Linked DNA regions of Thiorhodovibrio winogradskyi. The protein of the gene in region 2 interacts with the protein of the main gene of each other region in a pairwise test. Links are inferred from orthologs where the notes say so. Each region holds a gene or a part of one and is shown on either strand. Other genes may lie near its edges. The genes, in order: rlmB and Thiowin_RS19655.

What was found.
Region 1: the proteins of Thiowin_RS19655 (region 2) and rlmB interact in binary tests that used the Escherichia coli proteins (3 or more experiments, as listed by UniProt). The link is inferred for Thiorhodovibrio winogradskyi from one-to-one orthologs.

The regions. Positions count from the first base shown.
Region 1 is NZ_CP121472.1:371,455-378,331, reverse strand. The notes cover bases 1-2,893. They hold rlmB (23S rRNA (guanosine(2251)-2'-O)-methyltransferase RlmB), read right to left. Parts: upstream 1,879-2,893; coding sequence 1,123-1,878; downstream 1-1,122. Other genes in these bases: rnr (ribonuclease R), read right to left, coding at 1,914-2,893; mutL (DNA mismatch repair endonuclease MutL), read right to left, coding at 1-1,015. In the rest of the region: more of rnr, read right to left, coding at 2,894-4,163; Thiowin_RS01905 (Lcl C-terminal domain-containing protein), read right to left, coding at 4,421-5,461; Thiowin_RS01900 (sulfur reduction protein DsrS), read right to left, coding at 5,485-6,609; Thiowin_RS01895 (HesB/IscA family protein), read right to left, coding at 6,655-6,877. UniProt on the Escherichia coli protein: Specifically methylates the ribose of guanosine 2251 in 23S rRNA.
Region 2 is NZ_CP121472.1:4,297,783-4,304,660, reverse strand. Bases 2,346-5,239 are described here. They hold Thiowin_RS19655 (NAD(P)H-hydrate dehydratase), read right to left. Parts: upstream 4,614-5,239; coding sequence 3,078-4,613; downstream 2,346-3,077. Other genes in these bases: Thiowin_RS19650 (BON domain-containing protein), read right to left, coding at 5,011-5,239; tsaE (tRNA (adenosine(37)-N6)-threonylcarbamoyltransferase complex ATPase subunit type 1 TsaE), read right to left, coding at 2,542-3,081; Thiowin_RS19665 (N-acetylmuramoyl-L-alanine amidase), read right to left, coding at 2,346-2,366. In the rest of the region: Thiowin_RS19680 (methyl-accepting chemotaxis protein), read right to left, coding at 1-253; Thiowin_RS19675 (hypothetical protein), read left to right, coding at 542-736; more of Thiowin_RS19665, read right to left, coding at 1,005-2,345; more of Thiowin_RS19650, read right to left, coding at 5,240-5,838; Thiowin_RS19645 (DUF4168 domain-containing protein), read right to left, coding at 6,020-6,457; Thiowin_RS19640 (sigma-54-dependent transcriptional regulator), read right to left, coding at 6,636-6,878. UniProt on the Escherichia coli protein: Bifunctional enzyme that catalyzes the epimerization of the S- and R-forms of NAD(P)HX and the dehydration of the S-form of NAD(P)HX at the expense of ADP, which is converted to AMP.

The DNA.
Region 1 (6,877 bases), 3.9 Mb from region 2 along the record:
GATGCAGGGCGCGAAAAATAAAATCGTGCACCTGGCGCCCCTCGCGAAACCGGACTTCCTGCTTGGCCGGATGAACATTGACATCGACCTGGCGCGGATCAAGCTCCAGAAAGAGCACATAAGCCGGATGACGACTGTGATGCAGCACGTCCTGATAGGCCTGGCGCACCGCATGGGCAACCAGCTTGTCGCGCACCATGCGACCGTTGACGAAGAAAAACTGCCGGTCCGCCTGCGAGCGGCTGAAGGCCGGCTGCGCGACCCAGCCAAACAGTCGCAGCCCAACGGCCTGATCCTCAAGCATCAGGGCGGCGTCGAGGAAATCGCCCCCCAGGGTTTGTTCGAGCCGCCGCCTCAGGCTTGCTTGCCCATCGCTTGCTTGCCCGTCGTTAATATCCCCATGACTGGGGGCACGCAGATCCAGCACCGAACGACCGTTATGTTCCAGCCGAAAACCGACCCTGGCATGCGCCAGCGCCAGCCGCCGGATGAGTTGTTCAATATGGCCCAGCTCAGTTTTCTCAGTGCGCAAAAACTTGCGCCGCGCCGGAGTATTGAAGAACAAATCCAGCACCTCGACGCTGGTACCCGGGGCATGAGCCGCCGGTTCCGCCGCCGGGGTCTGGTCACTGCCATCGGCGGTGATGGCGAATCCATGGTCCGCGTCGGCACGGCGCGAGAGGATCCGCAGCCGCGCCACCGAGGCCATGCTGGGCAGGGCCTCGCCGCGAAATCCCAGGGTCGCGACCGACTCCAGATCGGCCAGCGAGGCGATCTTGCTGGTTGCGTGGCGCGAGACCGCCAATGGCAGCTCCTCGGCGCTCATGCCGCAACCATCGTCGCGCACCAAAATGCGCTTGGCACCGCCGCGCTCCAGGAGCACCTCAATCTGGCGCGCACCGGCATCCAGACTGTTTTCGACCAGTTCCTTGACGATGGACGCCGGGCGCTCAATCACCTCGCCCGCGGCGATTTGATTGATTAATTGAGGTGGCAACGACTTGATGCGTGACATGGGTGGATGGAAACAGAAAAGACCCGATACTGGCAACCGCCGGAGCTCAGACTGACTGGGCTTGAGCGCAGGGAACGCGCGCCCCCGCGGCCTTCCGGCGGCGCGGTTTAGGCCGCTCCCGCCAAGCGCTGGCGCAGCGCTTCATACAGGCAGATGCCGGCGCTGACGGAGACGTTTAGGCTTTCGACCTGGCCGCGCAGCGGCAGGGCGGCGAGTTGGTCGCAGCGCTTGCGCGTGAGCCGGCGCAACCCCTGACCCTCGCTGCCCAGGACCAGTGCCAGGGGGCCGGTCAACTCCAACGCGAACAGGCTGGCGTCGGCCTCGCCGGCCAGGCCGATCACCCAGAGCCCTCGCTCCTGTAACCGCGCCAAGGTGCGCGCGAGATTGGTCACCTGCACGAAAGGGACGCTAGCCGCGGCACCGCTAGCCACCTTGACCGCCGTGGCGGTGAGCCCGCAGGCGCGATCTCGCGGCGCGATCACCGCCAGCGCACCGGCGCCGTCGGCACAACGCAAGCAGGCGCCCAGGTTGTGCGGGTCGGTCACACCATCGAGCACCAGCAGCAGCGGGTCGGCCGGGCCGGACGCCAGCAGTTGGTCGAGATCGGCCTCGCCGCGCGCGGCGGGCGCTTGCGTCCAGGCCAATGCACCCTGGTGATTGCCGCCGGCAGTCGCCTCATCAAGCGCGCAGCGGTCTTGCTGACGCACTGGCACCCCGGCGGCGCGCGCCAAATCGACCAGCTCGCTCAGACGCCGATCACGGCGGGCGCGATCAAGCCACAGCTCACGCACCCCGCCCTGACTCAGAGCGGCGCGCACGGCATTGATGCCCATGACGGGCGCGCCGCCCTCGGCGTGGGTCATGCTTGCGGCAGCCGGTTTCAGAAAGGCACTCCGGCTCAACCAACCGCACGCTTGCGGTTGCCGCGTCGCCGTGGTCGCTTGGCGCCCTCGGCTTGTTTGGCCGTGGGCGCCAGCACGAAGTCGATCTTGCGCTCGTCGAGATTCACCGCCGCCACCTGCACCCGCAGCCGGTCGCCCAGGCGATACACCTGACCGGTACGGGCGCCATTGAGCCGGTGTCCGATGGGGTCGAAGTGGTAGAAGTCGTTATCCAGCGCGGTGATGTGCACCAGCCCATCGACATAGACATCGTCGAGCTCGACGAACAGGCCAAAACCCTGCACGCTGACAATGGTGCCGTCGAACTGCTCGCCGAGCTTGTCGCGCATGTACTCGCACTTGAGCCAGTCGCTGGCGTCGCGGGTGGCCTCGTCGGCGCGCCGCTCCGTGCCCGAGCAGTGCTCGGCGATCTGCTGCAGCTCGGGTTTGGAATAATCCAACTCCGCCACGCCACCACCGGCCAAAATGTGCTTGATGATGCGGTGGACGACCAGATCCGGATAGCGTCGAATCGGCGAGGTAAAATGGGTATAGCCCTCGTAGGCCAGGCCAAAGTGACCGACATTGTCCGAGCTGTACATCGCCTGTTGCATGGAACGCAGCAGCACGGTTTGGATGAGATGAAAATCCGCCCGTTTCCGCACCGAGTCCAGCAGGGTGCCGTAATCCTTGGCGGTGGGCTTATCCCCACCAGGCAGATTCAACCCCAGTTCGGCGAGAAATTCCCGCAGATCGGAGAGCTTCTCAGCCTTGGGCTGCTCATGGATGCGAAAGAGCGCCGGCATCTTCTTGCGCTCGAACAGGCGCGCGGCGGCGACATTGGCCGCGAGCATGCACTCCTCGATCAGCCGATGGGCGTCGTTGCGAGCGCGCGGCTCAATGGCCTCGAGCCGGCCTTGGTCGTTGAAAACGAACTGAGTCTCGACCGTGTCAAAGTCGATGGCGCCGCGCCCCCTGCGCGCCTCAAGCAAGGTCTGAAACAACTGATGCAGCTCATGCAGATGGGGCAGCAGCTCGGCATACTGCTCGCCCAGCGCCGGGTCGCCCTCCAGCATGGCGGCCACCTGGTCGTAAGTCAGTCGCGCGGCGGAGCGCATGACGCCTTCAAAAAAGCGCGAGCGGGTGACCTTGCCGTCGCGGTTCACATAAAGCTCACAGGCCATGCACAGCCGATCAACCTGGGGGTTGAGGGAGCAAAGCCCGTTGGAGAGCACCTCCGGCAGCATGGGGATGACGCGATCGGGGAAATAGACCGAATTGCCGCGCGCGCGACCTTCCTGGTCCAGCGCATCTCCCGGGCTCACATAGGCCGAGACATCGGCAATACAGACCAAAAGCCGCCAGCCCTTGGGCTTACGCTCGGCATAGACGGCGTCGTCGAAGTCGCGCGCATCGGCCCCGTCGATGGTCACCAGCGGCAGATCGCGCAAATCCTGGCGTTCGGCCTTGGCGGCTTCCGGCACCTCCTCGCTTAAGCCAGCAATCTGTTGCAGCACGGCCTCGGGCCAGTCGACGGGGAGATCGTGCGCGCGAATGGCGATATCGGTCTCCATGCCAGCGGCCATGTGATCACCAAGCACTTCCAGCACCTGACCGAGCGGCTGGGTGCGCTTGGTGGGTTGATCAGTAATCTCGGCCACCACGATCTGGCCCTTGGTGGCCGACCCCACCCGATCGCTGGGAATAATGATGTCGTGGCTGATGCGCTTATTATCCGGCACCACGAAGCCCACGCCGCTCTCGGAGTAGAAGCGCCCCACCACCGACTGGGTATTGCGCTCGAGAATCTCCACCACCGCGCCCTCGAGTCGCCCGCGCCGGTCGCGGCCAGTCACCCGCGCGACAATGCGATCACCATGGAAAAGCGCGCGCATTTCCTTGGGATATAGGTATAGATCATCCCCGCCCTCATCGGGCTTGAGGAAACCAAAACCATCGGGGTGACCAATCACCCGCCCGGCGATCAGGTCCTTCTTGTTGACCAGGCAAAAAGCATCGCGGCGATTGCGCACCAACTGCCCATCGCGCACCATGGCACCCAGGCGGCGCTCGAGTGCCAACTGCTCCTCGGGATCCTTCAGGTCGAGAGCCTTGGCCACGCCGGCGGCATCCATGGGTACCCCACGCTCGGTCAGGATCTCGAGGATAAACTCGCGACTGGGGATGGGCTTGTCGTATTTCCGCGCCTCGCGTTCGCGATGCGGATCAAGCACTTTGGCGGATTGGGATTTTTTGCGTCTGGCCACGATGGAAAGGCTTCCGGCTGAGAAAACCGCTAGTTTAACCCACCCGAAGCCGCCGGGTGTGCTGACAAGGGATCTTGTAGCAATTCCAAATTTCGTTTTCCAGCGCCCGGTTGTTGGCCCGGTTCTCAGTAGACGCGCCATTTTGGCGCGTCATGAAGTGGCTGGAAGCCGCCACTACAGCGAATAAGACTCCCAATGTTGGAATGGCTGGCTGGGCGAAGTCTGAGCACAGGATTCTCGTTGCTGTTGGCCTGGTATCAATTGTCCGGCGCCTGATCGCCAGGTGGGCCTGCCGCGGGGGCGTCCGCGGGTGGACCCGGGAGCAGCCCGGGCTGCTCGGCGCCATCCACACCATCGCCGCCGTTGTCGCCGGCCGCTTGTCCGGCTGGCTGATCGGGGTTGTCGGGGGCATCCTGGCCGGCGGCTGGATCGGCATCCTGGTCACCAGCCTGGCCATCGGCCTGGTCATTCATTTGGTCAGCGGCAGGATTCGCACCAGGGTCGCCAGGTTGCTCGGCGGCCGGGTCCGCCGGCTGTGGTTCGGCTGCCTGGGCATCGGCATCTGGGTCGGCTTGCGCATCCTGACCGGCTTCGGCAGCGCCCGGCTCGCCTGGTTGCGGCTGCCCATCCGCGCCTGGAGCATCTGGAGGGACATCTGGGGGAAGATCTGGGGGAAGATCTGGGGGAAGATCTGGGGGAAGATCTGGGGGAGCATCGGGCGCTGGCGCGTTGGCCGCGGCATCCGCCTCGGGTTCGGGCTGTTCAGGCAGTTCCCGCACCAGGCGCAGATGAACGACGTTGCGCTGGTTGGCGCTAAACTCCTCACCAAAGGCAAAGCCAAGCTGGCCGGCGCGTGGGGAATTATCGGCCTCGGCGGAGTTGAACCAGAACCAACCCGAGGGCGTGTTGGGAAAGAGCGACAGATTCACGGCTGGTAACAGGCAGCCGGGCTGGATGATCTGGCGCAGTTCATCGAGCCTGGGAATGCGCCAGTCATCGTAGCCGGCAAAGGTGCTTGTCTCGGCGATTGCGAGCGCCCGCTCCCAGGTCAAGTAGGCCAGGCGGCCGTCGCGACAGCGCTCGCCCCGCAGACCCTCGGCGCATTGCTTCCAAACCAGGCGGTTTTGTTCGTCGCCGACGGTTCCGTCTTCACTGAGTGTCCAGCGCTCTTCGTTGATATTGTCCTCGGGTCCGCGACCGCAATTGGGCTCTTGGGCCTGTGCGGCGGCCAGGGTCGGTAACAGGCAGAGCCCAATCAGCACCAGGGCCCGCACCATTTCCAAGCCGATCAATGGCATACCAACCAATTTAACATGGCGGTTTAATCTGGCGCGGCACGCAAGCAGGCGATGGCCGCTTGCAGGGGCTCGATCACGGGTGTGATCTTGCGCCGCATCAGGGTGCCAAGGGTGGTCGGATCCGGCAGCACCGGGCGCAGGGTAGCGTAGCTCACGCCCGAGAGCAGGCGCAGGGCGGACAGTTCGGGACCGATGCGCGGCAGGCGCTCCAGGCAGGCATGCGCGCCTTCAGGCACCGTGCCGCTGGCAACCGCGTCGGCCTCGGCCTTTAGTTCGGCCAGCGTGAGCCTGGGCTCGCCCTCGGGGCGCATGGGGCTGAAATACTCACGCATCAGGTCGAAGGCGGCGGTGACCACCTCCTGATTGGGCGGCTTGGCCAACACCCGCGACAGGGTGTCGAGAAACCGCTGACCGCCACCGCTGGCACAACGCAACAGCAGCCATGCGACCGTGTTGCCGTCCGCGGCGAGCGGCGCCAGCGCCTGGTCGAGTTGCGCAAGATCGGCTCGCGGCGGCAGTGGCGCGGGCAGATCGTCCGGCAGGGCGCGCAGAAAGCCGAGCAAATAGGCCTGTTTGCGCGCGGCTTTTTGCCACAGATCCTGGCGCGCCTCGGGGCCGATCAAGCCCGGCCGCAGCACCAGGCGCACGGACTCCATCATGCGCTCGCTGTCAGTCTCGAACGGCAGGAATTCGATTAGATATGAGGCCAACTCGCGGCCCAGCGCGCTGCCAGCGATGACAGGATTCGCAAGCATGCGCCGAGCGTTCCTGGCATCCTCCATCGCCCACCAGGCGCGGCGGGCAAGCTCCTCGGTCAGCCCGGGCGAGCAAACCGCCGCCACCACGGCCTCGGGCTCACCCAGCATCAGCAGTTGTTCCAGGCTTTCATCGCGCATCTGGCCCATGCGCGTCCAGCGCCGCAAATAGACCGGATAGCCGCCGGGGGAACCTAGAATATGACCCGAGATGAGTTCGCGCACGGCCCGCAAATAGGATTCCGGGCGTCCGGTGGGATGCAAGATGACACCGCGTTCGCCTTGGTCCGTCAGCCCGTAGACGATGAGTTTTGATTCATCAATACGAATAGCACGCGGCTTGTTGGCAAGCAGCACATTTAAACGCAAAGAGTCTTCGCTCGATAGATCCACGATATAGAGAGCCTCAGGATGCGGACTCTTGGTGGACGCCCGCGCTTAGGCGTCGCTTGGCGGCTTGCAGGTCGTGTCTTTGGGGTTGAGAAAAATAAAGTGCTGTTCGCCGTCGTCCAGGGTGACAAAATCCATCACCGCCGTATCGAGCAGAGGCACGAACTCGGGCGCCATGACAATATCCACGCCCTCGGAAGTGAAGCGGATATCCTCCTCGCTGAGTTCATCGAACCCCATGCGGTAGTCAATGGAGCCGTCCGGATTTTGC
Region 2 (6,878 bases):
CGGAGACGAAGGCCTGGGCCAGGGTGCGCGCGGCATTGAGTGGCACCTCCAGCGCCGCCTTGATGCTCGCGGCCTCGCTGCTCGCGACATTGCGCGCTAGATCGCGCGCCGCCCGCAGGCCGGATTCGCGCTGGACGTCGGCCATCTGCTGCATGCGCATGACCGCGTAGCCAGTGATGACCAGGCCCAGAATCACCATGGCAACGCCGGACCAGAAAGCGATGCGAAATCCGATGGAATGGCGATTCAACATGGGTACTCTCGTCTCTTTAACTCAGGTTGGTTGTTCGGGATCAGGCATCTGAGCCCCAGTTTTTGCGCCCGGAGGCTACAACAGTTGACAAAAAATCGTCAACAAAACCCAAACGCTCTGGATCAATGAGCATCGCACAAATTGCCATGACCGGAAGGCCGGGATTCGCGATAATAGCCAACGGCTGACCCGCACGCCCGATTGATGCGAATATGATCGGTACCATCCCCGCAGGCCCGGCATTACCAACCCAAATTAGTGCCGGTCCCATCCATCATGAGGAGCTGTATGAACATCGACGACCTGGAAGATTATGTCACCAACCTGGCGGAACTTGTCGGCTTCGATCTTGAGGCCGGCACCTGGACGCAGGAGCCAACCGCACTGCAGCAGGTCAAGCCCGGACTACCCATTGCCCTGTCGCGGCTCTTTCTGGCAGTGCGCTGCGCCAACCCCTCGGGCACCACCAGTCAAGGTTCATAGCCCCGTCTTCATCAGAAGATGAAACAGCTGTTGTCTGGCAAGGCCAGCCACACCCAGTCAACCATCACATTGGTGCTTGACCGGATGGGCTGAACATGGCATTCTATCGCGTCAATTTGGCTACGTAGCTCAGTTGGTTAGAGCGCGGCACTCATAATGCCGATGTCGCTAGTTCGAATCTAGCCGTAGCCACCAGAAATTACATCGCACAATCAGCCGCTTCAGAGCGGCTTTTTTGTGCCTGGTCTTTGCGTCCGTTAACCGGTGCTCAACTTTCAGGAATGCGCAACACTTGGCCGACGCGGATGCGGTCATCGCGAAGCTGGTTGAGCGAACGCAGCGATGGCAGGCTGACCTGATAATCGCGGGCGATATCGAGCAGAGTATCGCCATGCTCGATCACATGTCGGACGGAGCGGGCACCGCTGCTGTTTTGCATCGCAAACAGTGTTTGCGGCAGTGGATTGGCCGCGAAGTAGCGCTTGACACCGTTCAAAATGGCTTCCGCGACCCGCTGCTGAAAGGCCGGATCGCGCAGGCGCTTTTCTTCCTGGGGATTGGAAATAAAAGCTGTTTCCACCAGCATGGATGGAATATCCGGCGCTTTCAGGACCGCAAAGCCGGCGGACTGAATGCGACTTTGATGCATTTTGCCGAGTTGCCCCAGTTCCTCCAACACCGGCTTGGCCGCCAGCAAACTATGCTCCATGGTCATGTTTTGAGTCATGTTCATCAGCACGCCGGCGACTTCTTCATTGCTCTTGCCAAGGTCGATGCCGGCGAGCAGATCGACTTCGTTCTCACGCGCGGCCAGCCATTGCGCGGCCTCACTACTCGCGCCAAGCTCGGACAAAGTAAAGACCGAAGAGCCGCGTACCTTTCGATCATGAAAGGCATCCGCATGAATGGAAACGAACAGATCCGCACGATGCTTGCGGGCAATGCGAATGCGATCACGCAAAATCACAAAGCGGTCGCTGTCGCGGATCAGGGCCGCGCGCATCCCGGCCTGCTGATCCACCAGATGGGCGAGCTTCCGCGCAATGGAAAGGGTCACGTCCTTCTCCCGAGTACCGAGGACGCCAATGGCACCAGGATCCTTGCCTCCGTGACCCGCATCGATGGCGATCACCACATCGCGCGCTTTAAATGAGCGCTGCTGCACCGAGGGATGCCCGGATAGATCACGCGCGGCCGCTGACAACGCCTCCTGGCGGGCTTCTTGCTGTGGCTTGGGGGTGAGATCGACCACCAATCGATGCCCATAACGTCCGTCTGGTTGCAGACAGAAGCTTTTGACCCGCACCTTGCGCTTGAGGTCGAGAACAATTCTGGTGCTCTTGCCGGCACGCTCGCCGCTGCGGATGCGAGTCAGCAGTGGATTGCCCGCGTCAGGCTGGCGCAACTCGCCACCAAGGCCAGTGCCCGCCAGGTCGAGCACCAGACGATCCGGAGAGTCGAGCGAGAAGATATTGTGCTCGACCACCGGTCCGGAGGTATCGAACACTAAACGGGTCATCTCTTCCTGGCTGGATAGACGCGCACCCAGAATCTCGACCCCAGCGAGGGCGCTTGAGGTCAAGGTCAGCAGAGTGATGAGCAAGACGGCGATGAGACGGATAGTTTCCATCGTGCCCCCCCGCGGGAAGCCTCGGACTTCAAAGGTCACAAGATGTTAGACGTTAATGTCTCAAAGCATAGCAAGTGATAGCAAAATTGTCTATTTTTTCTGATATTTGCCAGTGTTTTCTCTAAGCAGTATAAAGTCTTGCGCACGCATCGCATGCCCAGAAGATGGCGTGCGCCTAGACATTGGTCGGCGCCAGCACCCGCGTCGCCTCGCCTGCGACCTGCCGCCAATCGCCGCGACCGCGAAAACTCACCGAGCGCCCCGGCGGCCGCGATGCGATGCGAAGGCTGAAATCCGGTGGTGGCAGCACTCCGGCTCCGCGCTCGGGCCATTCGATCAACAACAGGCCGCCGTCGCCGAGCAGCTCCTGCCAGCCAAGATAGTCAAGCTCCTCGGGGTCGGCCAAGCGATAGAGGTCGAGATGAAAAATGCGCCTGGGCGTTGATTCGATCCTGATTTCGTAGGGCTCGATCAAGGTATAGGTCGGGCTGCGCACCGCGCCCTCAACACCATAGGCGCGCAGCAAACCACGCACCAGGGTGGTTTTGCCGGCTCCGAGCTCGCCGTGCAGAAACACCAGCGCCCCCTTGGGTGCCGGCATGGCCTTTTCCAGCCCCTTCCCCAGCCCCGTCCCCAGCCAGGGCGACAACAGCGGCGCCAAGCCTTGACCCAGGCGCAGCATGGCTGACTCATCCGGGATGGAAATCTCTGTCATCGCCTTGACTCCCCAGTCTTCTGCCGCCGCCATTGTCGGCGCAGGGCGGCGATGAGATCGGACGCTAGCAGGCCGCGTTCCCCCTTGCGCGCGGCCCAGTCCGCCGCCGCCGCATGCAGACAGACACCGGCACTGGCGGCCTGTTCCAGATCGAGCCCCTGGGCCAGCAGGGCGCCGATGATACCCGTGAGTGCATCGCCCATGCCGCCGCTGGCCATGCCGGGATTGCCCTGGCTGCACAGCGCTGGCCCTGGTTGTCCGGAGCTGGTGATCAGGGTGCCCGCGCCTTTTAAGACCACTGTGCCGCCATAGCCTTGCTGCAATTGAGTAGCGGCCGCGAATCGGTCCTGGGCGATGTCGGCTGTCGTGCAGGCAAGCAGGCGCGCGGCCTCGCCTGGGTGAGGCGTCAGTATCCAGTTGTCACGCCGCCCGGGTTGCTCGGCAAGCAGATTGAGCGCATCGGCATCCAGCACCAGCGGACGCGGCCCGCTTTGCTCGGCTTGCAGCACATGCTCAAACAGTGCCCGTCCCCAGGGATCGCGCCCCAGGCCCGGCCCGAGCGCGACGACCGTCGCCTGCTCAAGCAGGGGGGCGAGCTGATCAGGCGTGGAGATCGCCGCGACCATCAGCTCCGGGCGGGTCAGGTTAAGCAGCGCGGCATGCTCGGGATGGGTCGCCACCCGGACAAGACCGGCGCCGGTGCGCAGCGCGGCCTCGCCGCACAGGCGCGCGGCGCCACTCATGCCGGGGGCGCCGCCGACGACCAGCACATGACCACAGTGGCCTTTGTGCGCGCTGCGCGGCCGGGGTGGAATGCGTGACGCCTCCTTGGGCCAATCGGTGCGGCGCGCGGCGGCGACCGTGCTGGCGTAGACCGCCGCCGGAACCTCAAGCGCGTCGAAGCGAACATCACCCACACAATCAGGCCCATCGCCGGTGAACAGGCCCTGTTTCAACCCAATAAAGCTCAGGGTCAGGGTGGCGTGGATGGCATCACCCAGGATCTGGCCCGTGTCAGCGCTGAGACCCGAGGGAATGTCCACCGCCAGAACGGGCGCGCGGCTTTGATTGACGCGCCTGATCGCGGCGGCCATGTCGCCTGTCACCGCGCGCGTTAGCCCAGTGCCCAGCAGTGCATCCAGGATCAGATCGCTGGCATCTGGCCATGCGGGCCAGGTCGCGACCCGGCCGCCAGCCTCGGCATAAGCAGCCGCCGCCGTTGCCGCCGCGCCGCTCAGCCGGCTGTGATCGCCAAGCCGTACCAAGCGCACCTGGCGCCCGGCTCTGTGCGCCAGGCGTGCCACCACATAGCCATCACCGCCGTTGTTCCCTGGGCCGGCCAGGATGGTCAGACGCCCAGCTTGGGGCCAGCGGTCTTGGATCAGCCGCCACAGGGCAGTGCCGGCGCGTTCCATCAGGGTTTCGCCGGGGATGCCGAAGCGCTCGATGGCGCAGGCATCGAGCATGCGTACCTGTCCAGCCCGATAGAGCGCGTAGGGCAGACGGTCGGTGCAGGGCATCAAGCGCGCCATGATGCTTGCCTTGGCCAGTGCCGCAGCCCTGGCGGATTCCTGGCCTGCGTCAGGTTATGTGACTCTTGAGCAGGTACGGACTGACAGGCCAAATATTTAGGCGCGTCTTCCAGGGAACTGACTCGACACTCTTGTCCAGAGGTTGCCATGGATTCACCTCTTTACTGGTCAAAATTGGGTTGACCTCAGTATGATCCCAACAACCAAGACTGCAAAGCCTGGACAGTACTAGCTTAAACACGCAAACATTGAACACAAAAATCGTGGTCAGCGGGCTTTTCAATACCGATAATCCTGTTATGCAAACTTGAGTCCTCTCCGATAAAGTCCCCGGACCGTCCGACCGAGAGCCGAGGGTTTTGGGGGCTTCACGGTGGAATGGCTTTTCGGAGGGAACTCAAAGCTGACGCTCAATGACCAGATGTGAGTCCAACTCCTGCACGCCCGGCATGTACTTGGCCAGGCTTTCGGCGACATTTCGCTCGGCCACTGAGGTGACGGAACCGCTCAGGATGACTTGGCCATTTTCAACCGCCATGTCGATGGCGCGTGCGTTCACTCGGGTGTCCGATGTCATCAGAAGGTGTAGACGGGCTTGTATCCAGGCATCCTCGACCTTCTCGGCCTCGGCGCGCCTTTGGGCTTCGCGTTCCTTGGGGATGAGTGCCGGGTCGACGCTAATATAGTTGAAGACCTCATCGACGCCCAGAGTGCTGACGGCCATGGCCGCCAGCCGATCCTTGGTGGAGGCGGCACCGACCTGTCCGTGCAGGCGCGCCATGCCTTTGTCAACCTCGACGCTGACATCCAGCGGGCTATTGCGGGTTTGCCAGCGCAAGCGCTGGCGCAGCCGCGCTGCCGTGGTGCGATCACTGACGTCATCAATCAGTGTGCCAGAGTCTTCCGGTATGGCGGCGTCCCGGTCGAGCGCATCGACAATCTTGGTGTCATCCTTGGCCATCAATTCCGCCAGCTCGCGTGCCAGGTCGGCCTCGATGGCGTTGGCCACGGCGCCTTCCAGCCGCCATTTGTTGGGGAAAGGGATGACGCGAATCTCATACCCGTCGAGCAAAGGGTTAATCCGCATCAGCATTTGTGCCTGAGCGGCGCGGACATCGGGTGCTTCGGCGCTTGTGGCGGTGGCGACGAGCAAAGCTAGGAGGACAACGCCGGCCAGCGTCTGTATGAGCAAATGCCGGCGTCGATGAACACTTGAGAGAATCATAAACAGCTCACGAAAAGCATCATGGAAGGGCCTCGGGAGCAAGGATCGCGTGACTGGCAACCTGGGTTCAATTGGTGATCTAGGTTCAGTCAGCGATCCGGGCTTTCTTGGCAACAGGAATTGAGCTGATCACGGCGCGACGCCGCGCCGCGACCAGTGCTATCATTGGCGATTGGCGCGATTAACGCATTTCGTTGACGGCTTCCTTCACCCGTTCGGCCAGCACCGGGTCATAACGCATGCCAGAGGCAATGTCGTTGTAGTCGGCGATGGAAATGCCGCTGTCTTCGACCGCCTTGACCATGGCTTCCTGTGTCTCGCGCTGCATGCTCTGGGCCGCCTCGGTGGATTTGGCGCTGGACATCTCCTCGGTCAGCTCCTGATTAAGCTGCTGCACCTCCTGAAAGGCCTCGGCAAAGGTCTCCAGGGTCGCGTCGTCGACCTCGACTTGCTCCATGCTTTGAGACGAATAGCTGCCCTGGGGCTGTCCGCCGGACGGTTGGCCGCCAGACGCGGCGCCGCCGCCCATGGATTGCGCTTGCACTAGACCCGCGGTCAGCAGGCCGGCGGCAAGCAGGGCGGTTTTGGTCAGTGCGTGGGTGTTGCTTAAAGTCATCATAAGACCTCCTTTGGGTCAGTTTGGTGAATGGCACCCTGCAATAATCAGAGACCGTGCCAAACATCCGCGAAAGGATATTTTTTGCTTTTATTTTAATTACATAGGATATAATTCACAACCACCTCGGCGCAACCCGCAGGGGCTAAAGGTGGGTCAATTCGCTACATGGCGCATTCTGCTACGGGTCATCCGAAGTCGCCTCGCCCAGCTTCCGATACAGCGTCTTGCGCCCAATACCGAGGATGCGCGCGGCACGCTGTTTGTTGCCGCCGGTCCAGTCGAGTACCGCGCGGATGTGACCGGCTTCCACCTCGGCCAGCGTCGGCCAGTCATCATCGCTGCTCCCGGTTTTCGGCTGATCCGGTGCCGGCGCGGCCGCGCGCACCCGCTCGGGCAGATCCTCAAGCGTGATGCGCGCGCC